DNA from 4 places in the Faecalicoccus sp. LCP19S3_E2 genome. Region 2 is predicted to be linked to each of the others. Evidence: predicted binding sites of a transcription regulator. Region 2 holds the regulator's gene; each other region holds the start of a gene.

Region 1 (6,090 bases), 190 kb from region 2:
GTCGTGTGATCATTATTTTGATGATGTATTTAGGACGTATAGGATCGATGTCCTTTGCATACAGCTTCTTTGAAAAGAAGAGCGTGCCGGCCGTACAGAACCCGGTAGAGAAAGTGATGGTAGGTTAAGATGAAAACAGTATTGATTATCGGATTAGGACGATTTGGACGTCATTTGGCCACTCGAATGGCAAAATTAGGCAATGAAGTTATGGTTGTTGATCAGGATGCCGAAGTAGTAGAAAAGTTGTTGCCAATTGTAACAGATGGAAAAATCGGTGATTGTACGGATGAAGAAGTACTTCGCTCTTTAGGTGTCAACAACTATGATATTTGTTTTGTCTGCACCGGAAGTAGCTTCCAAAGCTCTTTGGAGATTACTGATCAATTAAAGGTTTTAGGTGCCAAGAAAGTCATTAGTAAAGCGGATCGTGATATTCAGGCAAAATTCCTGTTGAAAAACGGAGCGGATGAAGTCGTGTATCCAAACCGGGATATTGCGGAGAAAATGGCGGTTCGCTGCAGTATGAACAATGTCTTTGATTATGTAGAGCTTTCACAAGGATACTCCATCTATGAAATTCCACCATTACCGAAATGGGTAGGAAGAACAGTCGGTGAAGTTGATATTCGACGTCAGTACAGTCTGAGCATCATCAGCACGAAAAAAGAGGGAAAGCTGGATATGCTTCCAGGTGCCGGTCATGTCATTGAAGACGATGAGCATCTTGTTGTGATTGGGCTCCAAAAAGATATCGATAGAGTAGTAGGACAATTTAAGTAATAGGTTAAGCCATGATCGTACAAGGTCACGGCTTTTCTTTTTATAAAATCATAGGAAAAAAGGAATGTACGATATGTGATAAATACGATATAAATGAGATAAAGATGAGAATACAGGAGAATCAAGCTCATGAAAAAGATCGTTAAAATCATGCCACATTATGAGCCCAGAATGTGGGGCGGAGGCATCCGGCTAAAAGAAGAATTTCACTATGATACAGATGTAGCTCCTTTAGGGGAAGTCTATAATGTGGTGGCATTGCCGGGACATGCGGATTGTGAAGTGCCGGAAATGAATTGCACATTGTCGGAATTGTATGATCAGAAGCCAGAGTGGTTTGAATGTGAGACTAAACAGTTGCCGGTTCGTGTCAACATCTTGGATCCCATGGAAGATCTTTCTATTCAAATCTATCCGGATGATGCATTTGCCAAAGCGTATAACGGAGGTCGAGGGAAACCGGAGGCATGGGTCATTTTAGATGCGCCAAAAGATGGATATATCGAATTTGGGCATTGGGCCAACACGAAAGAAGAATTTATGGAATGGACAAAGCAGAAAGAATGGAAAAAACTGTTACGTTACCTTTCTACACCAATAGATGGATTTATCGATATTCCTACCGGTACGCTGCATGCGATAGGAAAAGGAGTGCTCACATACAATATATCCCGAAATGCAGATTTGACACTGCGCTTGTATGATTATGATCGTATTGATCCAGGTACACATAAGAAAAGAGAGATTCAACCGCAGGAAGTTTTTGAGAATGTCAATATTCCGGATAAAAGGATTGAATTTCAAATGTTTCCGTCTTCTTTTGAATTTGGCTGTAGAGTTACACGATATGGGGATGAACCCGAATTATATACATTATTTCGCTTACAGATCGATGAAAAGGGAAAATTTCTTCATGATCGATTTGCCTTCTATACCTGTGTAAAAGGGCAGGGGACAATCAATGATATCCCTATTCGAAAAGGCGAAACAATACTGGTTCCAGCTGATATGGGATGGATGCATTTTGAAGGAAAGATGGATCTTTTCCTGGCATCTTATCGTAATGAAAATGTTTAAAAAAGAGCTTTGAGTTTGTTCTCAAAGCTCTTAGCCTATGCGTTAGTTTCTGCATTGTTTAAAGAAGTCGGAATTTCTACCGGTTTATTTAAAATGTACATAAACTGTTCGCCGGTGATAGTTTCTTTTTCATAAAGATATTTGGCAAGTTCATGCAGCTTCATCTTATTGTCTAATAAGATTTGATAAGCTTCATCGTGGGCTTTTTTGATTAGAGTGGCTACTTCTTCATCGATTTTAGTTGCGGTTTCATTCGAACACTGAAGACTGGTATCGCCACCTAAGTATGCATTGTTTACTGTTTCCAAAGCCATCATGCCAAAGTTATCACTCATACCGTAGCGTGTGATCATGGCTCGTGCCAGCTTGGTAGCCTGCTCAATATCGTTGCTGGCGCCGGTTGTGATGGAATTAAAGATCAGTTCCTCGGCACATCGACCACCAGTATAGATCATCAATCGATGATAAGCATCTTCCTTAGATACTAAGTATTGTTCGTTTTGTTCAACCTGCATGGTATAACCTAAAGCCCCTTTGGTTCTTGGGATGATCGTGATTTTATGAACCGGAGCGCTGTTTTGACATTTGGCAGCGACTAAGGCATGGCCAATTTCATGATAGGATACGATCATACGCTCTTTATTGGAAATGGCCGTTCCTTTTTTCTGTTCACCGGCTATAACGATTTCAATAGCTTCTTCCAAGTCACGTTGAACAACCATCTTTCGTCCGTCACGTACGGCTAATAAGGCTGCTTCATTGACCATATTGGCTAGATCAGCGCCACTGGCACCGGCACTGGCTCTTGCGATTACGTTAAAATCTATTTCCGGAGAGCATTTTACATCCTGTGCATGGAGTTTAAGAATAGCCTCTCGTCCGGCAAGATCCGGTAATTCTACAGGGATACGACGATCGAATCTTCCTGGTCTTGTCAAAGCCGGGTCTAAGGATTCCGGACGGTTAGTTGCTGCCAATAAGACAACACCTTTTGATCCGTCAAATCCATCCATTTCTGCTAACAGCTGGTTTAGGGTCTGCTCTCGTTCATCGTTTCCGGATAATCCGGCACCATCTCGTTTTTTACCAATGGTATCGATCTCATCAATAAATACGATACAAGGTGCTTTTTCACGTGCTTGTTTAAATAAATCCCGGACCTTGGCAGCTCCACGACCGACAAACATTTCTACAAATTCAGAACCGGAAATAGAGAAGAAAGGAACACCGGCTTCACCGGCTACTGCTTTGGCTAATAAAGTTTTACCGGTTCCCGGAGGGCCAACCAACAAAGCACCTTTAGGCATCTGTGCACCAATCTCTTTATATTTTTTCGGGTTGTTTAAGAAATCCACGATTTCTTTTAAATTTTCTTTGGCTTCTTCCTGACCGGCTACATCATGGAATGTCTTTCCGGTCTTTTTGCCTTCATAGACTTTTACATTGGATTTTCCTAAATTTCCAAAACCAAAACCTCCCTGTCCAAAGGACATACTTTCGTTTCCAGTCTTGCTTTGGATTTTCTTAAACATACGTCGTCCAAACCACCAGAAGATAAATATCGGCAAAAATAGAGTTAAGAGATAATAGACAAACGGATTGATCTGTGTCGGGATGACCTGTGTAAAGTTAGCGCCGGAAGCATCCAGTCGATTTACCAGATCATCATCGTTCATTAATCCGGTTTCATAGGTTTTGTTGTCTTCACCTTTTAATGTGTAATATACCGTCTGGTCTTCAATCTGTACATTTTCAACATCTTTTTCTTCAATCGAATCTAAAAAGTCAGAATATGTTGTAGTTTCCATACGACTGGAATTGAACAGAGGCATCACAATAAAATTTAAAGCCAGGATAATAATTAATATAATGGCATAGTAACGATATAAGGATCGTTTGGGTTGATTGTTCATGAGTCTATCCTCCTAAAAGAATTGATATCATTATAAATCTTTTTAGCACTCTGTCAATTGGTTTGCTAAAGAAAAGATAATTTCACATAATGTAAAGAAGATATCTATAAATTTTGTTGGACACTAGGGTAAAAAATAGATAGAAAAGAGTTCTATCCATAAAAATCTTTGTTCAATTTGTATAAAAAGGGCCAGGCAGTTTTTAAATTTCTGCCTGGCAGTTTTTAGTAGAGATTGATTTTGAAAAAATACAATATAAGTTTATTTCAATATATTTTGTATTTCTTCTAATGGTTTTTGAGTTGTTTTAGAAATCTCTTCTGCAGTCATTGTTTGGGATAATAGCTTTATTAAGTCTTTCTGTCCTTCTTCACGGCCTTTCTCTTTTGCCCGTTTGATTCGTGCATTTTCCATTCGAATACTGTCATTGATACTCAACTGTTCGAATTCTTCATTGAGCTGATCGATCCATTCCTGGCTCATATACTTGATGATCTTGTCTGCCATGGCGATTCCTTCTTCCTGCTTGATTACTTCTTTGATTGTAGACTGTTTTCCTTCGTCATTTCATATTGTCTATCAGCTATCAAAACAAGGCAGTAAAAGAAGGCAGGTAAAAACAGATTTCACATACTAGCAATAATAGCCTCACTATTAGATACGAAATAAATCAGGAAAACTATTAAAAAAATGACGAATATTTTTATATCGTGTTTTAAGCCAGAGAAGACAATTCTTATGTTTGACAGATTTGATAATTTCACACATTTAAACAGTACTGAAAACACAGAAAACGCATATAGTATATGGGCAAATAAGGGGATGATTTCTATGAAGAAGGATGTATATCGTTACATATTGTTTTTTATATTGAACTTGATCTTTTTTATCTATACATGGATTTGTAATACGCATATGTCAATGTTACATATCGGATTGGCGATATGTTGTCTAGTTGGAGATGTGGGATGGCTTGGCTGGTCTTTTTATCATCATCAAAAATGGTATGAAAAATATTCAGCTTTTTTCTGTGCCTTGGTTCCATTGTTGACATTATTGATTTATTTTCGGGGAACTCGGTAAAGAAAAAAGAACCAGCGAGTGGTTCTTACTGAAAATATTTAATCAGAGCTTGCGTACCTAGATCCTGATATCCTTGATCCATCAGAGTGATGTATTCTTGGATCACATTTTCTACGCCGGTCAGTTTTGCTTCTTTTTGATCCAGAGCAATTCTTAAATCTTTGACAAAGTGTTTGATGTAGAAGCCGGGATCAAAATTATTTTGAAGCATTTTTGGTCCTAAGAGTTCTAACTGACGGGAACCGGCAGCTCCATTTTGCAGATTTTGAATGACCAAAGTAGGATCGCAGCCTTGGCTCTTTAAATAGGTCATAGCTTCACAAATACCCTGCAGTGTATTGGCAATCATGATTTGGTTGGCAATCTTTACTTTTTGACCGGCTCCGGCTACTCCGCAATAAAAGATATCTTTACCAAATGCGCTGAAAACAGGCTGTAGCTGATCAAAAGTTTCTTTTGGACCGCCGACCAAAATTGTTAAGGTTCCCTGCTTGGCGCCGGCATCACCACCGGTAACAGGTGCATCAAGTACCGTTACTTGTTTATCTTTTCCCTGCTGTGCTAACGCAACAGCCAGAGATGGTGAAGATGTAGTAAAGTCGATGCAAATTTTACCGGGTTCAATGTGTTCGAAAATTGTGCCATACACTTCTTTTACATCACTAGGGAAGCCTACCATGGTACAAATTACATCGCTGTGCTGCACCAAAGAAGCAATGTTTTCTTCTAAAACAGCGCCTTCTTCAACCAGATTTTGTACTTTTTGTGGGTGTCTGGCATACACATGAGCCTCGTGTCCATTCTTCAATAAGTGGTGCACCATGGGATTTCCCATGATTCCGGCACCGATCCATCCAATTTTCATTGTAGAGCCTCCTTTATCATTTCTTTGGCCCAACTTTGTGCCTTGTTTATATCTTCTGTATTGGGCCTAGTCTTTACCTCTTCAAAATTTTTTAAACTGACTTGCAGCTTTTTGTCCTCCGGATGTTCCTGTAATAATTTCACATAACGATCTTTAATGGCTTCCGGCATTTTTCCGGGACAAAAGAAATGTCCTAAAATGACGTTAGAATCATCAATCTGACTTTTGGCTCTTTGATACAAAGAAGCATAGTATTCTGATGATCCTCCAAAACCGCATGTGCCAAAATACGCAATCTTTTTATTCTTTAAAGAAGATAAAAGGTTTTGTATCACAGAAGAACAATTGCCTTTATCCGTCCAGGAACCA
Region 2 (6,090 bases):
TAAAAAGCTTTCTAAAGTGTATGATTCTTCTTTGTTGGAGGCAACGGCATTAGATTCGATCAGTGATGTCATGGGAACGGGCGCTGTCTTTTTATCAACGTTGATCTCTCCGTTAGTTGGATGGAATTTAGACGGGTACATGGGAATCATCGTTTCATTCATTATCTTATATAATGCTTATACCTTGATTCGTGAAGTTTTAAATGTGCTATTGGGAGAAGCGCCAGACCCGAACTTGGTGAATAAAATAGATCGCTTTATCTTAAAGAGCCCGGAAGTATTAGGCGTTCATGATTTGATGATTCATAATTATGGACCTAATCGTTTGTTTGCCAGTGCACATGTGGAAGTCGATGCTTCGGATAATATTTTTAAAGTGCATGATGCCATTGACAATATTGAAAGAGAAATCAAAAAAGAGATGGGTATTGAACTGGTTCTACATATGGATCCTGTCAAAGTCAATGATCCGTTGACTGAGCGTTATAAAAAGCTTGTCGCCGATGCGATACAAGCTTTGGGTGTTTCCTGGAATTTTCATGATTTTCGAATCGTATCCGGTCCAACACACGTAAATCTGGTCTTTGATCTGGTCATTCCGTATGATGAAACAATGACGCCTTCTCAAATTGAAGAGAATTTATTGGCACATATCAAATCGGATAAAAAAGTATATCTTGTATTAACAATTGATCATCCTATGGCTTAGACCTGGATGATCTTTTTTATATCTTTGACAAGGTTTAAATCATCCTGTGAAATCTCGTTGGTCACAAGCATATCAAATTCGCGGAATTTACAAAATGTGAAAGGGGCTTTGTCATGAAACTTGGAGCTGTCTGTGACCATGATCAACTTTTCAGTTTGATTCATGACATGTCGTTTAAATCCCAGTTCATTGATGTTGGTGGAAGTAAAGCCTTCACAGTCTTTAAAGCCGTCAGTTCCCATGATCGCAAGATCAATATGTACATGATCGATGATTTCAATGGCAAAGGTTCCGTAGGCGCGTAATCCGGCATTATAAATCATACCGCCGGTAAAGAGAATATCGAAATTAAAGGCAGCGCATTGTTGGGCTGACGGTAAAGAATTCGTTACGATGGTCAAGCTTTTTTTACCCTGCAAAGCAGGAATTCCCAGCAGAACGGTACTTCCGGAATCTAAAAAGACAACCGAACCATCCTGGATCTCGTTTAAAGCACGGATGCCGACTCGTTTTTTGGCTTCTGCATTTTCCTGATTTCGAAATAATAATGGGGTTTCCTGCATCGGATTTTGAATACGGGCATAGCCGTGTTCACGAATCAGTAAAGATTGTGCTTCCATTTCACTGATATCATTACGTAAGGTTTCCGGTGTGACTCCCAATCTTTTGGCAAGATCGATTACGCGTACTCGGCTTTCTTCTAATAAAATCTGACGAATCTTTGATTGACGAAGTTCTTTTTTTCTGGACATATCCATTCCTCTTTTCAAATGTATTATAGCGAAAGATTGAAAGAATAGAAAATTTTTGTTCAGAAGATTTGATATTTAAAAACTTTTTGAAAAACGATTTTAAATATTTTGTTTCATCGAAATAACAAGGATAAATTGTTTTTTTATGGGTTTTAGCTACAATGAGCTTGTCCATGAGGACCACTAATCATATCTGTATCCTCCTAATACGGATACAAATTATTCATCCTTTGCCTGAAAAGGCGTAAAAACCTCAATGCGAGGTTTTTTCTTTTATATAGCCATAGGTGAAATGTTCACCGCATTTAGGAAATTCCTTTAAACAATTGTTTCTGCGATAACTGAATCCATTGTCTATATCGGTTAGCGTATCGATGGAAGATAGATGAATGTTTTCTTTTGCGATACCGGCATTGATCAACATCTGGGCATTGATTCCCTGATTGTCTAATAAAGCTTTTTCGTTGGATAACCTGCGAATATATGAAGAAGTATCTATAGGCAGCTTCTGTATCTGTTCTATGACTTCCATACCTACTTCCAACGAATCAAACTGCAGGCTGGGACTAAAAAAAGCCTGTGTAGTTTTGGGATGGATAAGCTGATTTTGAATGAGGTGATCTATGGTTTTTGCGGTGATTTGTTGTACGGTACCTTTCCATCCGGAGTGGATCACACAAAGACAAGGCGTTGTTTCATCGACCAATAAGATACCAACACAATCGGCGGTAAAGACACCGATCAATACATTTGGCTCGGTTGTATAAAGGGCATCGACATCCATGATGCTGGTATATTTATCAAAGGCCCCCTTTCCTTTATCTTTTGATGTAACATGATAAAAATGATCGGTATGTTTTTGCCATGGCAAAGCCCAGTTTTCTAGCGGAATTGTGATCTTTTCCAACTCTTTTCGATTGGATAATACACCTTGTTCATCATTACATACGTGCAAAGCCATGTTGTTTTGATCGGGACGGGTCGCATCTTTTAGTGTTACAGCACCGTAAACGGTTGTGTTTATAAACTCTATTTGTTTCATATTTCTATTGTAGCAAACCAAAACGAGAAAAATCATTTAAAATTTCTTGAATTTTTAGCACTAAATCCTTGCGTTTGCTAAAGAATATGATATACTGTTAGCAGACAGAGAACAAGAGTGCTAGAAAGGGGCTTGGATATGGGACTGACACAACGTCAAAAAATCATCTTTAAAACGATCGTCGATGAATTTACACGATGTGCAGAACCGGTCGGCTCAAAGACTTTGATGCAGCTGTTGGATTTTCCGGTATCATCAGCTACGATTCGTAACGAGATGGCAGCCCTTGAAAAAGTGGGCCTGTTGGAAAAAACACATACATCCAGCGGTCGTGTTCCCAGTCAAAAAGGATATCGGTACTATGTAGAAAATCTGATGGAAACCAACCTGGATGCCAATGTGAAACATTCTTTGCAGCAGGTATTTTCCGAAAGACATTATTCATTGGATGAAGTCGTAGAAAAAAGTTGTGATATCTTAAGTCACATGACCAATCTAACGAGCATTGTCTTAGGGCCGGACAGTCGTTCACAAAAGCTTCAGCATGTACAACTGATTCCGATCAGTGAAAAAAGTGCAGTAGGCATTATCGTGACCGATCAGGGCCATACAGAGAATAAAGTCTTTGATTTTGGTACGGAAGTATCGGTACAGGATATTAAGACATGTACGGATTTGTTGAATGATCAGCTGGTAGGAACACCTATCAGTGAAGTCGTTGACAAGATGAAAGAAATCGAGCCTTTGATGGCAGCCAAGGTTGTTCGTCACGAAGTGCTGTTTGAAGCCTTTGTGACAGCATTTATGCGTTTTGCCACAGAAAAGGTCAAGGTTTCCGGAAGAAGCAATATGTTGTATCAACCGGAATTCAGCGATTTAAATAAGCTGAAAGAGCTGATGGCTGTATTGGAAAGCTCCAGCTTATTTCATCAGTGGACCGATCAAGAAGATAATGTGGCGATTCAGATTGATCAGCGAAATGAGTTGCTGCAGATTGGAGATTGTTCGGTCGTTACGACAAAATTTCATTACAACAACGATGAGGAAGGGCAGTTGATGGTCGTAGGGCCAAATCGAATGCAGTATTCCAAAGTGGTTGCCCTGATGGATTACATGTCCAGCGTGATTGAAGATGTCTTTGCACAAAAAGGAGGCGGAAATGACGATGAGCAAAAAGAATGAGAAAAAAGAAGAAAAAAAGATGGAAGAACAGCCGGAAATCAAAGAACAGAATGATGCGGACAAGGAAGCGAATGTCGAAGAAGTCAATCCTTTAGAAGCAGAGATCGAAAATTTGAAAGAAGAATTGGCAAAGGCTAAAAACGATGTAGCTCGTGCCTATGCCGATACAGAAAATATGAAAAAGCGTCTGCAGAATGAAGCGGATATGACAAAGAAATATCGTTTCCAGCAGGCCGGACTGGAACTTCTTCCGATCTTGGATGGTATGGAAAGAGCTTTGATGGTTCAAAGTGAAAATGAAGAAGTTTTAAATTATGTCAAAGGATTCGAAATGATTCATCAGCAGTTAGTCAATGTGCTGACAAATGAGGGAATCAAAGAAATTGAAGCAATGGGACAACCTTTTGATCACAATACGATGCAGGCTTTGATGCAGGAAGCCAAGGAAGGTGTAGAGCCGGGAATGGTCATCGAAGTGATGCAGAAAGGTTATATGTTAAAGGATCGTATATTAAGACCTGCCTTAGTGAAGGTAAGTGAGTAAAGGAGGAATCGACTATGGCAAAAATTATTGGTATTGACTTAGGTACAACAAACAGCTGTGTGGCTGTCATGGAAGGTAAGGATTCAAAAGTAATCCCTAACCCGGAAGGAAATCGTACAACACCAAGTGTTGTAGCATTTAAAAACGGAGAACGTATTATCGGTGATGCCGCTAAACGTCAGGCAGTTACCAACAAAAATACGATTTCATCCATTAAACGTTTGATGGGTACAAACCAGAAAGTAGAGGCCGAAGGAAAACAATACACACCACAGGAAATCAGTGCGATGATCCTGCAGTATTTGAAATCTTATGCAGAAGATTATTTAGGAGAACCTGTCACAAAAGCAGTTATCACTGTACCGGCTTACTTCAACGATGCTCAGCGTCAGGCTACTAAAGATGCCGGAAAGATCGCCGGATTGGAAGTAGAACGTATTATCAACGAACCAACAGCGGCTGCTTTGGCTTATGGGATTGATAAGACAGATAAAGAACAGAAAGTTTTGATCTACGACTTAGGTGGAGGAACATTCGATGTTAGTATCCTGGATTTGGCTGACGGTACTTTTGAAGTATTATCAACAAACGGTGATACCCACTTAGGTGGAGATGACTTCGATAACGTATTGGTTGATTGGATGGCTGATACTTTCAAGAAAGAAAACGGAATTGATTTGAAACAAGATACAATGGCTTTACAGCGTTTAAAAGAAGCTGCTGAAAAGGCAAAGAAAGATTTAAGTGGTGTTATGCAGACACAGATCAGCTTGCCATTTATCTCTGCCGGAGCCAGTGGTCCATTGCACTTTGAAGCTACATTAACACGTGCTAAATTTGATGAAATGACAAAATCTTTGGTAGATCGTACAATGATTCCGATTGAAAACGCATTGCGTGATGCCAAATTGTCTAAGAGTGATATCGACCAGGTATTGTTGGTTGGTGGATCCACTCGTATCCCGGCTGTACAGGAAGCTGTACGCAAGGCATTAGGTAAAGATCCTAACCATTCTGTTAACCCGGATGAAGCCGTTGCCATGGGTGCTGCCATTCAGGGTGGTGTTATCTCTGGTGATGTAAAAGACGTATTGTTGCTGGATGTTACACCATTGTCATTAGGTATCGAAACTATGGGTGGTGTTATGACTGTATTGATTCCACGTAATACAACGATCCCAACAAGTAAATCGCAGATCTTCTCAACAGCTGCAGATAACCAGCCGGCTGTAGATATCAAGGTATTGCAGGGTGAACGTCCAATGGCTGCCGATAACAAAGAATTAGGAAACTTCCAGTTGACAGGTATCGCACCGGCTCGTCGTGGTGTCCCTCAAATTGAAGTTACCTTTGATATCGATGCCAACGGTATCGTTCATGTCAGCGCTAAAGATAAGGGAACCGGAAAAGAACAGTCTATCACGATCCAGAACTCCAGCGGATTAAGTGATGATGAAATCGATCGTATGGTTCGTGAAGCCGAAGAACATAAGGCCGAAGATGAAAAACGTAAAGATGAAATCGATTTACGTAACCGTGCCGAAGGATTCATTGCACAGATCGATGCGATGTTAGAGGATGGCAAAGACAAAATTGATGCCAAACAGGCAGAAGAAACGAAAAAATTGCGTGATGACTTGCAGAAATCTCTGGATGAGAATAATATGGAAGATGTCCGCAATAAATTAGAAGCTTTGGAAAAGGCCGCACAGATGGCTGGTCAGCAGATGTATCAGCAGCAGGCTAACCAGGGCGGACAAGACAACACAACGCATACTAATGATGATGTTGTCGATGGTGAATTTACCGAAAAACACTAATTTTTAAAGTTCTAGCTGTTGCTAGAACTTTATCATGAGAT
Region 3 (6,090 bases), on a different contig from region 2:
GCAAATACGGACAGTTCCATTGATGTTGATGATGAACTTTTCGATAGTGCATGCCTTTGGCAATAGCATCCTGATGTGATCCAGAAAAAGCCGCAAATACAAGACTGCCGGCATAAGGCTGACGATCGTTGACTTTCATTCTTGTGACGCGCTCATATACTTCACAAATATGCGGCATATTGGAGAAATCCAGTTTGGGATCGACTCCATGCGAATACATGTTCATGGCTAATGTGATCGCGTCCACATTTCCGGTACGTTCTCCATTTCCAAACAAACAACATTCTACGCGCTGCGCCCCGGCCAACAAAGCCAGCTCGGTATCTGCTACACCAGTTCCTCGATCGTTATGCGGATGTGTCGATAAGATAACCGCATCACGATATTTCAAACGATCCGAACAATATTCGATCTGATTGGCATACACATGCGGCAAGCTCATTTCCACTGTTACCGGTAAATTGATGATCATCGGTCGATCCACTGTTGGCTGCATCACATCCAAAACCGCGTTACAAACTTCCAAAGCATAATCTGGTTCAGTTCCTGTAAAAGATTCCGGAGAATACTCAAACAGGAAATTTCCTTCATATTCTTCGGATAACTTCTTGACTAACTTAGCACCTTCTACGGCAATTTGTTTGATCTCTTCTTTTGATTTTTGGAAAACTTGTTCTCTTTGTGCCACACTCGTTGAATTATAGAAGTGAATCACAGCACGAGGTGCCCCTTTGACTGCTTCAAATGTCTTTCGAATAATATGATCACGACACTGTGTCAATACTTGTACTGTTACATCTTCCGGAATCATATTTCTTTCAATGATCGTTCGCAAGAATTCATACTCCGTTTGACTGGCAGCCGGAAAGCCTACTTCGATTTCCTTAAACCCGATTTCCAGTAACATCTGATAAAACTCAAGTTTTTCTTCCAAAGACATCGGTACAATCAATGCCTGGTTTCCATCTCTTAGATCAACTGAACACCAGGCCGGTGCCTTTTCAATGTGATCCTTTTTGACCCAGCGATATTCATTTTCCTTTGGCGGATAATAACCTGGGGCATACTTACTTGCATCCATCATGTTTTCAATCTCCTTTAACCAATAAAAAGTCCTCATCCTCAAGGACTTATGCCTTGAGAGACGAGGACTATAACACCATAGTTTCCCGCGGTACCACTCTCATTGTCACAAACTAGTAACCACTCATTACAATCAGCTAATGCGAATTGTTTTCTCCTGATAACGGTGAGTTTCCGTCTTTACTTACTTGTTTCAGTAAAGCAGCTCAAGGGTGAGTGTGTCAAAAAGATCTTTACGATTTTTCACCAGCCAATCGCTCTCTTAAAAACATCATTTTTTGACAGCTCCCTGTCATCGCGTTTTTTAACTTAGTTGAAGTATATCAAGAGTATTCAAAGATTTCAACACCAAAATGTAACTTTTTACATTAAGGAATGTAAATTTTCAAAGACATTCCCAATAAAAAAAGGATGGGTTCTCCATCCTTTATCACCTATTAATACATTCCCTGAGGCATTGGCATTTCTTTTTCCGGTTCCGGAATTTTGGCAACTCCGGCTTCTGTTGTGATAAACAGTGCGGAAATGCTGGCGGCATTCAATAACGCATTACGTGTTACCTTACATGGATCAATGATACCAGTTTCAATCATATCAACCCATTCACCGTTCTTGGCATCAAATCCTTGATTTCCAGTTGCCTTTAATTGTTCAGAAACAATATCCTCGGCATTGTATCCGGCATTATCGGCAATCTGAGCAATTGGAGCCAACAATGCATCAAATACGACCTTGATACCTTTTTGTACATCGACTACATCACTCTTTACTTTATCCTTTAAAGCCGAGTAGGCAGAAACTAAGGCAGCTCCACCACCGACAACAATACCTTCTTCAACAGCAGCACGTGTAGAGTTCAAAGCATCTTCAATACGAAGTTTCTTTTCTTTCAATTCACTTTCAGTCATGGCCCCAACTTTGATTACGGCAACACCATTTGACAATTTACCTAAACGTTCCTGTAAACGTTTCTTATCATAATCACTCTTTATATTTTCAATCTGTGCTTCAATTTCATGTACACGAGCTTCTACGGCATCTTTATCTCCGGCACCACCGATCATTGTTGTGTTATCTTTTGTCACAACCAGTTTTTTAACTGTACCTAAATCAGATAACTGCAGTTCTTTTAATTCCATCTGCAAATCTTTTGAGTAGAATGTAGCACCTGTCAATGTTGCGATATCCTGCAGCATTTCTTTCTGGTTATCACCAAATCCAGGTGCTTTTGTCGCAACGACATTGAAAGTTCCACGCAATTTATTCAATGCCAATGTGGAAGTCACTTCATTTTCATAATCATCGGCAATGATCAATAAAGCACGATTGCTTTGAACGATCTGTTCCAATACCGGCAAGATTTCCTGAATGTTTGTGATTTTCTGATCAGTTACCATGACATATGGATTTTCCATTGTACATTCCATCTTTTCACGATCAGAAACCATGTATGGAGAAACATATCCCTTATCATACTGCATACCTTCACTGATTTCCAATTCATCTTCAAATCCATTGGAATCATCTGTAGAAATCACACCGTCACGTCCTACTTTATCCATTGCGTTGGCAATTAACTTACCAATTTCTTCACTTCCTGAAGAAATCGCAGCTACGTTTTGAATATCATGTGTGCTTTCTACTTTCTTGGCATGATCTAAGATATAAGCGGCAATTTCTTTTGCGGCTTTTTCAATACCTTCACGCATCAAAACAGGGTTAGCTCCACGATCAACTAATTTCAAACCATTTTCAATCATACTCTGTGCCAAAATCGTAGCTGTTGTTGTACCATCACCAGCTGTATCATTGGTTTTATTAGCTACTTCATAAACCAGTTTGGCACCCATATTTTCAAATTTGTCTTCCAATTCAATTTCTTTGGCAATACTTACACCATCATTTGTAATTAGTGGTGAACCATATTCTTTTTCCAATACTACATTGCGACCTTTTGGACCTAATGTAACACGAACAGCATTTGCCAGTGTATTAACACCCTTTAACATTGCCTCACGGGCATCTTTAGAAAAACGTACTTCCTTAGCCATGTTCTTTCCCCCTATCCTTCACAAGCGATGATATCTTCATCTTTGATTACGATAAATTCTTCATCGTCTACTTTCATATTTGTACCAACATATTCACGATACAATACACGATCACCGACTTTATATTCCGGCTTCTCTACTCCAGTACCGATAGCTTTTACAACCGCCAACTTTGATTTTTCTTTACCACTTGTCAGGATAATTCCTGAACTTGTTGTTTTTTCTACTTTTTCTTTTTCCAGTAATACATAGTCATGTAAAGGTTTCAACATGCTTAATCCCTCCTTTAGCACTCCCTTTATCTATGTGCTAAGTATATTATACACACTTTTAGCACTTGTGCAATAGGTTTGCTAAAGAATTTTAAAAACTTTTTACAAAAAAAGAAAATGGCTATCCGTTTCATAAACGAAATAGCCATATTTCTAAAATATGAATCAAAACTCTACGCACTAAACTAAAGATATTCGCTGATATCTACTTTTGAAAATATACTAGTTTCTAATCACATATGTGTAATTGTTATCTTTTAAGCATATCCAATTTCCATGTGTTAGTTTTCCCCAAAGACTTCCATTGGAACCTGGAACTATATCCACTACATTGATCGGAACACCTTTTACCAATTTTCCTACTTCAGCTGCATTATAATCAGGGGATACACGTGTAACCATATTATATTGAAGAATGTATTGTCCTAAATCATATCCGGCAAAATTATCTCCCGGAATTTGATTAATTGGTAATTGATTAGATGATGAATTAGATTTTTCTTGCTTTTCTAGAGCATCCTGTACCTTTTCTTCTGCTTCTTTTTTCTCTTCAGTCGCTTTCTTCGCATCTTCTTTAGCTTTATCCGCATCTTCCTTGGCTTCATCTGCCTCTTTTTTAGCTTCTTTCAACTCTTCCTTTTGTTCTTGTAAATCTCGTTGCGACTGTTGATGCTGGTAAAAGAAATAGCCCCCAACAGCTATTCCAATTATCGCAACAACACTAACCAATGCAATAATTAAGTTTTTGGTTTGATGCGGTGATGAGTCAGGATGTAATTTCTGATTATTTTCAAAACTCAGATGATCTGCAAGTAAATTTTCTTCATTAGGCTGAACATCCTCTTTTAGTGGACATCCACACTCTTCACAAAATTGGTCCTCATCAGTATTCAAATGACCACATTCCGGACAATACATTTATGATTTCCTCATCTTTCGTTGTTCTAAATAGGCTAGTAAAAACGATATGCATCCAACAATGGATACAAATAGCAGTAAATAAAATCCAAAATAGAAAGAAAGCATGACTCCATATTCTTCCTGCATATTTACAGTAATTTCAATAATTGGAATTAAAGTCGATAAGATACATCCAATCATACTCACTAAAGGTTTATGAAATATAGCCAAAATCAAAGATATGATAATTATAAACAAAGCCATAATACCATCAGGCCCAGTGATCAAGGTAATAGAGAATGTGCTAGCTAATAAATTTGTTCCTACATAAGGTAAGAACAAAGAAAGCAACGCAAAAATTAAACAGATAATCCCAACGATTTCTGTAACATAAAACGAAGACGTTCCTAGCACAACACTCTTAGAAAATATATTATCCTTAGAATAATTAACATTCAAATTAACACTTGAATTATCAATAATTTTTTCTTTACTCGTTACTACCGAAGCTCCACAGCTTGTACAAAATTTTGCATTTGTCTTTAATTCTTTACCACAACTCGGGCAGAATCGTTTAGAACTTAACTTAGGTTCAACTTTTGTTCCACAATATCCACAAAATTGAGAATTATCAGGTATCTCTTGTCCACAATTTACACACTTCATAATATCCTCCTAAAAAAACAATACATCTATCGCAAAGGTAACGATCCAAATAACAAGGCAGACTTGGCTCTGATTAAGCATTCTTGCTCGTTTATACATATATGCAGGAATAATCAAATACGAACCTAATTGGCGAGTATCATAGCCACATTTCTTCAACATCTTACAATCTTGATATGTTAAAAATGAATTTATCGAAAGTGTAATAATCCAACTGAAGCGGAATAAGTCCAGCTCTGTTTGGTATAACTCTGCATTAGATACATCATTAGCTAAATTTAAATACGTATAATATTGGTATGTACAAAATACGCTGCTACTCAACAAAGGCGCAAACGCTAGAGTCCACATCCAACTGTCATTGATATGTTCTTTCTTTAAAGAAGGAACTCTATCATCATAATACTTTGATTCTCTGACTTTTGAAAACTCCGTCCAATCCTCTAAACCTTTATGCCATACTGGCGTATTATTTTGAATCAATTTATTGCTGACCATGTCATTAATTTGCTCGTCACTATATGGACCCGACGGCGACTTTCCATCAAGCACACAATACCACTGATTCAAAACAGGTGTTGGCGGTGGTGATTTCATAAGCTCGTCAACAGGAGTACCACAATTTTCACAAAAAGCAGCACCATCAAAAATTTCCTGACCACATTCTCTACAATACATTTTTTAAATCTCCTATCAAAATTCTAACCCCCCCCCCCGACTCTAAAAGTCAATGCTTTTCCACGCAAAAAAACTCCCAAGTTTCCTCAGGAGTTCTTACTATCAAATTCTTCTGTACCTATTCAGCAATCAAGCCTTCTGGCAGTTCCATTTTAAATACCTTTAAGAAGTTCTCAATATCTTCTTTGGCATCTTTGCCTTTGACATAGCGAATGTTCTGCTGCTTCCATGTCTTGACCGCAATTTGTGTGTTTGGCAACCCTAAAGTATCCGCACCGGCTTTGTCGATGGCACTTGTCAATGTATCTTCGTCGGCATCCGCAATAAAGGTTTCAATTCCATCCAGAACACGACTTACTTTTTCTTGTTCATCAGCTTTGACAAACAGGGAAGCCTGTGGATAACCGGCATCTTCACTGCCGGTTTTTTTCTGCCATAAT
Region 4 (6,090 bases), on a different contig from region 2:
CTTCTTTGTTTGATAAAGACATAAATCAGTATTCCCAATCCACTAAAAGCCTGTGATATAAGTGTCGCAATGGCAGCGCCATCCACAGACATGTGCAAGCCTAAGATAAAATATAAATCTAATACAATATTTGTCACAGCGGCAACCCCTAAAAAATACAAAGGTGTTTTCGAATCTGATAAGGCGCGAAGTACCGAGGCAAAATAGTTATATAAAAATGTAAAGAAAATACCTAAAAAGATGTAAAACAAATATGCTTTCGTAGAAGCATAAATTTCCGGTGGAATATTCATAAATCGTAAAATGGGATCCATTCCTACAATACAGCCTATTTCCAAAAGCAGGCTTAAAATACCAATGCCCGCAAAGGAAAGAAAAAAGGCAATTTTCATACGATCAAAGTCTTTAGCACCATACAACATCGAAAATAATACGCCGCTTCCCATACATAAACCAAGAATGATGGAATTCAAAAATGTCATCAGAGTAAAAGCAGAGCCTACAGCTGCCAAAGCATCCGCACCAATGCATTTACCGACGATCATAGTATCTGCCACATTGTAAAGTTGCTGAAGCATATTGCCTAAGATCATGGGAAGGGCAAACAGAATCAAGGACCGTGTGACCGGTCCCTGAAGTAAACGTGTGTCTAAATTCATAATCTTTTCAATCTTTAGAAAACAGCCTTTGAGAGAACTTCTCCTATGGCATCATGAATCACAAGATCAGCCATACCATCTCTATCGGTACTGGACTTATTGATCAATACAAGATCCTTCCCATGAAAATAATCCAGCAAACCAGCGGCCGGATAGACCACAAGACTTGTTCCTCCCACAATCAACATATCTGCTTGCTCAATGGCCTGAATGGCACCATATAACACATTTTGATCCAAACCTTCTTCATATAAAACAACATCGGGTTTAATGATACCGCCACACTTTGGACAGCGTGGAATGCCATTTTCATCTCGTGCTTCAATTGTTTGATGCAGATCATAATGTGCATGGCAGTGCATACATGTATTTTTGTGGACACTTCCATGTAGCTCAAAAACACGTTTTGAACCAGCCATTTGATGCAAGCCATCAATATTTTGCGTAATGACAGCCTTGCACTTTCCTATTTTTTCAAGATGTGCCAGTGCCAAATGTGCCTTGTTTGGTTTGGCATCCGGATAAATCATCTGATTAAAGTAAAACTCATAAAACTCCTTAGGATTCTGCATAAAGAAGCTATGCGATACCATACGTTCTGCCGAGTATCGATATTTCTTTTTATATAGGCCATTATCACTTCGAAAATCAGGAATACCACTCTCCGTACTGACACCTGCGCCACCAAAAAACACAATGTTCTTTGCCTGTTCGATTCTCTCTTTTAAATCCATATTGTCACGCTCCTGTACTTATTATACTCCAAATTTCTTTCTACATGCCGACAAATACCGTTTCAAATGCGTATTCTCTTCCCTTTTCATCCATGATGCGAATTGTTGGATCCTCCAAGGTGGAAGTATCCAGGCTGAAAATCAATACATCTTCCTGTACGGAAGCTTGTTTTTGAAAATGAATCGTGATCGTATTTCCATTCTGCTCAGCCTTCACAGTTTTTGGATCAACATGCATGTGATTCATGACAATCATTTGTTCTTTGGATGAATTGATCATATAGAATCCAATATCATCAAACATAGATGCATCAACTGTATTTGCATCCATACGTACCATACTGACTTCCTTATTCTGACAACCTAAACACGCCAACAAAAACAATGCACAAATACTCAATTTTTTCATATGATTTACCCTAAAAAATCTTTCCTTCTATCTTTATACTACATTATTTTTATGCAACAGTATAGACGGTATCACTATAGAGAATCTCTCTTTACAAAAAAACAGTCAGGATTTCCTGACTGTTCTTTTTAGACTGTTTGTCTTTCCTGAATGTCAAATGTGTAAGCACCATCCACATAGTCAACCGTTAAATCCGATTCTTTAAAAACACCGACTTCAATGATCTTTTTCGCAATGTTGGTTTCAATCTGACGTTGGATATATCGTTTCATAGGTCTTGCTCCATAAACCGGATCGACACCCATCTTGGCAATCTGGGCATAAACCGCATCTTTGACATGAAGATGAATATCTCTCTTTTCCAAACGCTCTTTTAGCTGATCCATAAATTTATGGGCAATCTTGATAAAAGCACTGTCATCTAAGGCATTGAAGACAATGATCTCATCAATACGGTTGATAAACTCCGGTTTAAAGTGACGTTTAACTTCTTCCATATATTTATCATGATTATTTGCCTCAAAGGCATATTGTGAACCTAAGTTGCTGGTGAGGATAATGATCGTATTTTTGAAATCTACGGTCACACCTTTGGAATCCGTAATTCGTCCATCATCCAGGATCTGTAATAAGACATTAAAGACATCTGGATGCGCTTTTTCAATCTCATCAAACAAGACAATACTGTATGGATTTCTTCGTACTGCTTCGGTCAGCTGGCCACCCTCATCATAACCAACATATCCCGGAGGAGCACCGATCAAACGAGCCACACTGTGCTTTTCCATGTATTCAGACATATCGATACGAACGATGTGTCTTTCATCATCAAAAAGCTGTTGAGCCAAAGCTTTGGCAACTTCCGTTTTACCAACACCTGTTGGTCCCAAGAACATAAAGGAACCGATCGGTCTGTTTTCATCCTGAATCTGCGCTTTACTACGTAAGATTGCATCCGTTACAAGCTCCAAAGCCTGATCCTGACCTACGACACGTTTTTCAAGGTTATCTTTTAAGTGCAACAACTTTTCTCGTTCACTTTCAACCAAACGAGTTACTTCTACACCTGTCCATTTAGAAACAACTTTGGCAATCATTTCTTCATCCACAGTTTCCTGAATCAAAGCATCCTCTTTCTGCAGAGTCTGTTGTTTTTTGATACGTGCTTCCAGTTCCGGAATTACTGAATACTGCAAACGAGCGGCTTCTTCATAACGAGCGTCATTTTGTGCCTGTTCTAAATCTAATCGAGCTTTCTCTAGTGCTTGTTTGTCTTCTTTGGCATGGGCCAATACCGCTTTTTCATCTTCCCAGCGTGTGTACATTTCATCTCGCTTACTTTGCAGCTTACCTAACTTTTCTTCGATTTCCTGACGACGTTCGATTGCCTTTTTATCTTCTTCTTTGGCTAATGATGTCTTTTCAATCTGCAACTGTAAGATCTCCCGCTGCAGCTCATCCAATTCCTGCGGCATGCTTTCCATCTCCACTTTTAAGGTTGCACAAGCTTCATCCACTAAATCAATAGCTTTATCCGGCAGGAAACGATCCGTAATATATCGATCGGATAACGTCGCAGCCGCAATCAAGCTTTCATCCAGAATTCGAACACCATGATACGATTCAAAGCGATCCTTTAAACCACGCAAGATACTGATAGTATCTTCAACGCTTGGTTCCTGTACATTGACCCTTTGAAAACGTCTTTCCAAAGCCGCATCTTTTTCAATGTATTTACGATATTCATTAAACGTAGTGGCACCGATACAATGTAACTCCCCACGCGCCAACATAGGCTTCAACAAGTTAGCGGCATCCATGCTGCCTTCCGTTTTACCGGCACCAACCAGATTATGAATCTCATCAATGAATAGGATGATCTGTCCGTTTGATTTTTTGACCTCGTCCAAAATTGCCTTTAAACGCTCTTCAAATTCACCACGATATTTGGCACCGGCAATCAACGATCCCATATCCAACTCGATCAATCGTTTTTCTTTCAACGATTCCGGCACATCCTTTTTCATGATACGCCAGGCAATACCCTCTACAACAGCGGTCTTACCAACACCTGGTTCACCAATCAAAACAGGATTGTTCTTTGTTTTACGTGATAAGATCTGCATCACACGACGAATTTCATCATCACGTCCAATGATTGGATCAATCTTTCCATCCTTGACATCCTGTACCAGATCTCGACCATATTTCTTTAAAGCTTCTACATTTTCTTCCGAATTCGGTGTATCAAATTTCTTGCCGTTTCTTCTTTCCAATTCTGCTTCCTTAACTTGTTCTTCCTTTAAGCCAAATGATTTGACTAATTGTTTTGAAACATAGGAACGATTAAACATCAGGGCAATCCAAAGACTGGCAACACTTAAATACGTTTCATCATGTTGTGCAGCCCATTGACTGGCCTTTTCCATCGACTGTTGTACTTCATTGGAGAAGTTTAAATTAGCGGTTGAGGATTTCGCAATCCGACTGTTTTCCTGCGTAATAATTTGTAATGCTTTATTTTTATCCACCTGCAGTCGATCATATAAGCCATCCAACACATCATCTTTAAAGATGGCTTCCAATACATCAATCGTATCGACACTGGCATGTTGATATGATTTTGCCAGGTTTACCGATTCCATTAAAATCTTCTGCAGACGTTCTGACATTTGTTCAAAGTTTACCATAGAGCAACCCTCCTTTTAGCACTCTCTATCTATCTGTGCTAAGTGTATTATAGCACAATTTTTAGCACTGTAAAGAGTTAAGTGCTAAAAATTTTAGAAAAGAAAACTGATGCTTGCATCAGAATTCTAATATCACTTTTTATAAAGTTATTATGTTAAAGAAATTTTATATCTAATTTTCAATTATCCGCATAAATACTATACATTCAAGTATTTTAAGGTATAGAAAAACACTCATTTTACCACGATTGAATGAGCCTTGATATGACACAAAAAACAACATGGGAGATAGCACAAATATCTGTGTATCTCCCGTTTTTCATTCATGTAATATGATTACTTTACTCTGATTTCAAATTTCAAGATTGCTTTCATCATTTCTGTATGAATTTGACCTTTTAATTCTTCATCAACCTGCATAGTAATTTTACCACTTTCAGAGTGGTAAAACGGACGCAAGCATAATTTACAAATATAAGCGTCATAAAACTTCAAAATCTCTCTTATGGCAGTTTCATTTCCAGCAGACGCTTTACATATTACTTTTAATGTAGGGTAGCCATATTCTTTTTTCATTGTTTCAATTCCTTTCTTTCAATAATGTTTTTAATTTCTTCAATCCGTTACTTCTTCTGCGATAAATAGCAGAACGTGATACATGATATAATTCTGCAATTTCTTGGTCGCTCATGCTTTGAAAATAGCGTAATAGAATTACATCACGCTCTTTGCTTGATAACTTATATAAAGCAACAGCAAGTTTCTCGTTTGATATTTGAATTGTGAAATTCAAGACTTCAAAAGAAATATAATCACAAGAATATTTATCCTCAGTTACACATTCAAGATTTTTCGTATCTGATAGTTCATAGAATAAAACCTCACGCTTGGAACGTCTTGCAAACTGTCTATTTCTGCTTTTTACTGTGCATTTAATAACAGTTATCATCAAAGTATTAAACTGTATTCTTACGATATGCTCGAAAGAAGATGTGTTCATAATCTCACCCCCTTTCTGCATACGCCGAAATATATAAACGGGAATACCGCCTATACCTTTTGGTAATGTAAAAAAGAAAGCAAGAAAAAAGCCCGCACAAAACATATAGTCTGCACGAGCCTTCAAAATTTCCTTATATTCAGATGTTGATAATTGCCATATTAGACTGTTTAATAGTGTGCTTAAAACAATTTATGACAATATTCTTCGTTAATATTTTCATTATTAATTACCCATAATGAACAGGCGAATCCAATTAATGAAATTATTTTTTCACATAAATACCAAGAAAATTGAAACTGTCATTTCTTATTTTGACAATTACCTGTGGAATGTGGGTATTCAAATTTTCATTTAGTTTCTCCTTGAAATCAACGCATTATTTTTATTTTTTCTGTCAATTCAAGTATTTTTGCATGGATTGAATGGATTGTCTTTGAAAATTCATCATCATTTTTCCCTGTAGGGTCATTCAACCCCCAATCCTCTCTATATTTGCATGGTATTGTAGGACAATTCACATTGCACCCCATTGTAATCACAATATCTACCTGTGGTATTTCAGATAACAATTTAGAATATTGTGTTTTCTCCATAT

The links. The regulator HrcA, encoded in region 2, represses chaperone genes, less so after heat shock. The targets are predictions, from matches to a motif close to TTTTAGCACTNNNNNNNNNNNAGTGCTAAAA.
Region 1: a site for HrcA is predicted at 3,814-3,844, ahead of ftsH (ATP-dependent zinc metalloprotease FtsH). Genes of this name have one in related genera too.
Region 3: a site for HrcA is predicted at 3,419-3,449, ahead of ACTQX6_RS04985 (co-chaperone GroES). Genes of this name have one in related genera too.
Region 4: a site for HrcA is predicted at 4,552-4,582, ahead of ACTQX6_RS02125 (ATP-dependent Clp protease ATP-binding subunit). Genes of this name have one in related genera too.

What each region holds. Positions count from the first base shown of each region.
Region 1 covers NZ_JBQKEP010000001.1:295,071-301,160, reverse strand. Annotated here, with positions in the region: gene ACTQX6_RS01560 (TrkH family potassium uptake protein) at 1-128, shown strand, start outside; gene ACTQX6_RS01555 (potassium channel family protein) at 130-783, shown strand; gene ACTQX6_RS01550 (class I mannose-6-phosphate isomerase) at 913-1,860, shown strand; gene ftsH (ATP-dependent zinc metalloprotease FtsH) at 1,896-3,773, opposite strand; gene ACTQX6_RS01540 (hypothetical protein) at 4,035-4,280, opposite strand; gene ACTQX6_RS01535 (hypothetical protein) at 4,605-4,856, shown strand; gene ACTQX6_RS01530 (NAD(P)-dependent oxidoreductase) at 4,882-5,721, opposite strand; gene bilS (flavodoxin family protein BilS) at 5,718-6,090, opposite strand, start outside.
Region 2 covers NZ_JBQKEP010000001.1:103,068-109,157, reverse strand. Annotated here, with positions in the region: gene ACTQX6_RS00610 (cation diffusion facilitator family transporter) at 1-709, shown strand, start outside; gene ACTQX6_RS00605 (DeoR/GlpR family DNA-binding transcription regulator) at 706-1,461, opposite strand; gene ACTQX6_RS00600 (polyphenol oxidase family protein) at 1,715-2,503, opposite strand; gene hrcA (heat-inducible transcriptional repressor HrcA) at 2,642-3,685, shown strand; gene grpE (nucleotide exchange factor GrpE) at 3,663-4,229, shown strand; gene dnaK (molecular chaperone DnaK) at 4,244-6,049, shown strand.
Region 3 covers NZ_JBQKEP010000004.1:50,809-56,898, forward strand. Annotated here, with positions in the region: gene ACTQX6_RS04975 (2-isopropylmalate synthase) at 1-1,084, opposite strand, end outside; T-box leader at 1,138-1,388, opposite strand; gene groL (chaperonin GroEL) at 1,521-3,134, opposite strand; gene ACTQX6_RS04985 (co-chaperone GroES) at 3,146-3,406, opposite strand; gene ACTQX6_RS04990 (zinc-ribbon domain-containing protein) at 3,629-4,324, opposite strand; gene ACTQX6_RS04995 (zinc ribbon domain-containing protein) at 4,325-4,972, opposite strand; gene ACTQX6_RS05000 (DUF4339 domain-containing protein) at 4,982-5,650, opposite strand; gene ACTQX6_RS05005 (hypothetical protein) at 5,769-6,090, opposite strand, start outside.
Region 4 covers NZ_JBQKEP010000002.1:75,240-81,329, reverse strand. Annotated here, with positions in the region: gene ACTQX6_RS02140 (MATE family efflux transporter) at 1-659, opposite strand, end outside; gene ACTQX6_RS02135 (NAD-dependent protein deacylase) at 674-1,393, opposite strand; gene ACTQX6_RS02130 (hypothetical protein) at 1,434-1,802, opposite strand; gene ACTQX6_RS02125 (ATP-dependent Clp protease ATP-binding subunit) at 1,931-4,492, opposite strand; gene ACTQX6_RS02120 (helix-turn-helix domain-containing protein) at 4,829-5,068, opposite strand; gene ACTQX6_RS02115 (sigma-70 family RNA polymerase sigma factor) at 5,073-5,618, opposite strand; gene ACTQX6_RS02110 (arsenate reductase ArsC) at 5,864-6,090, opposite strand, start outside.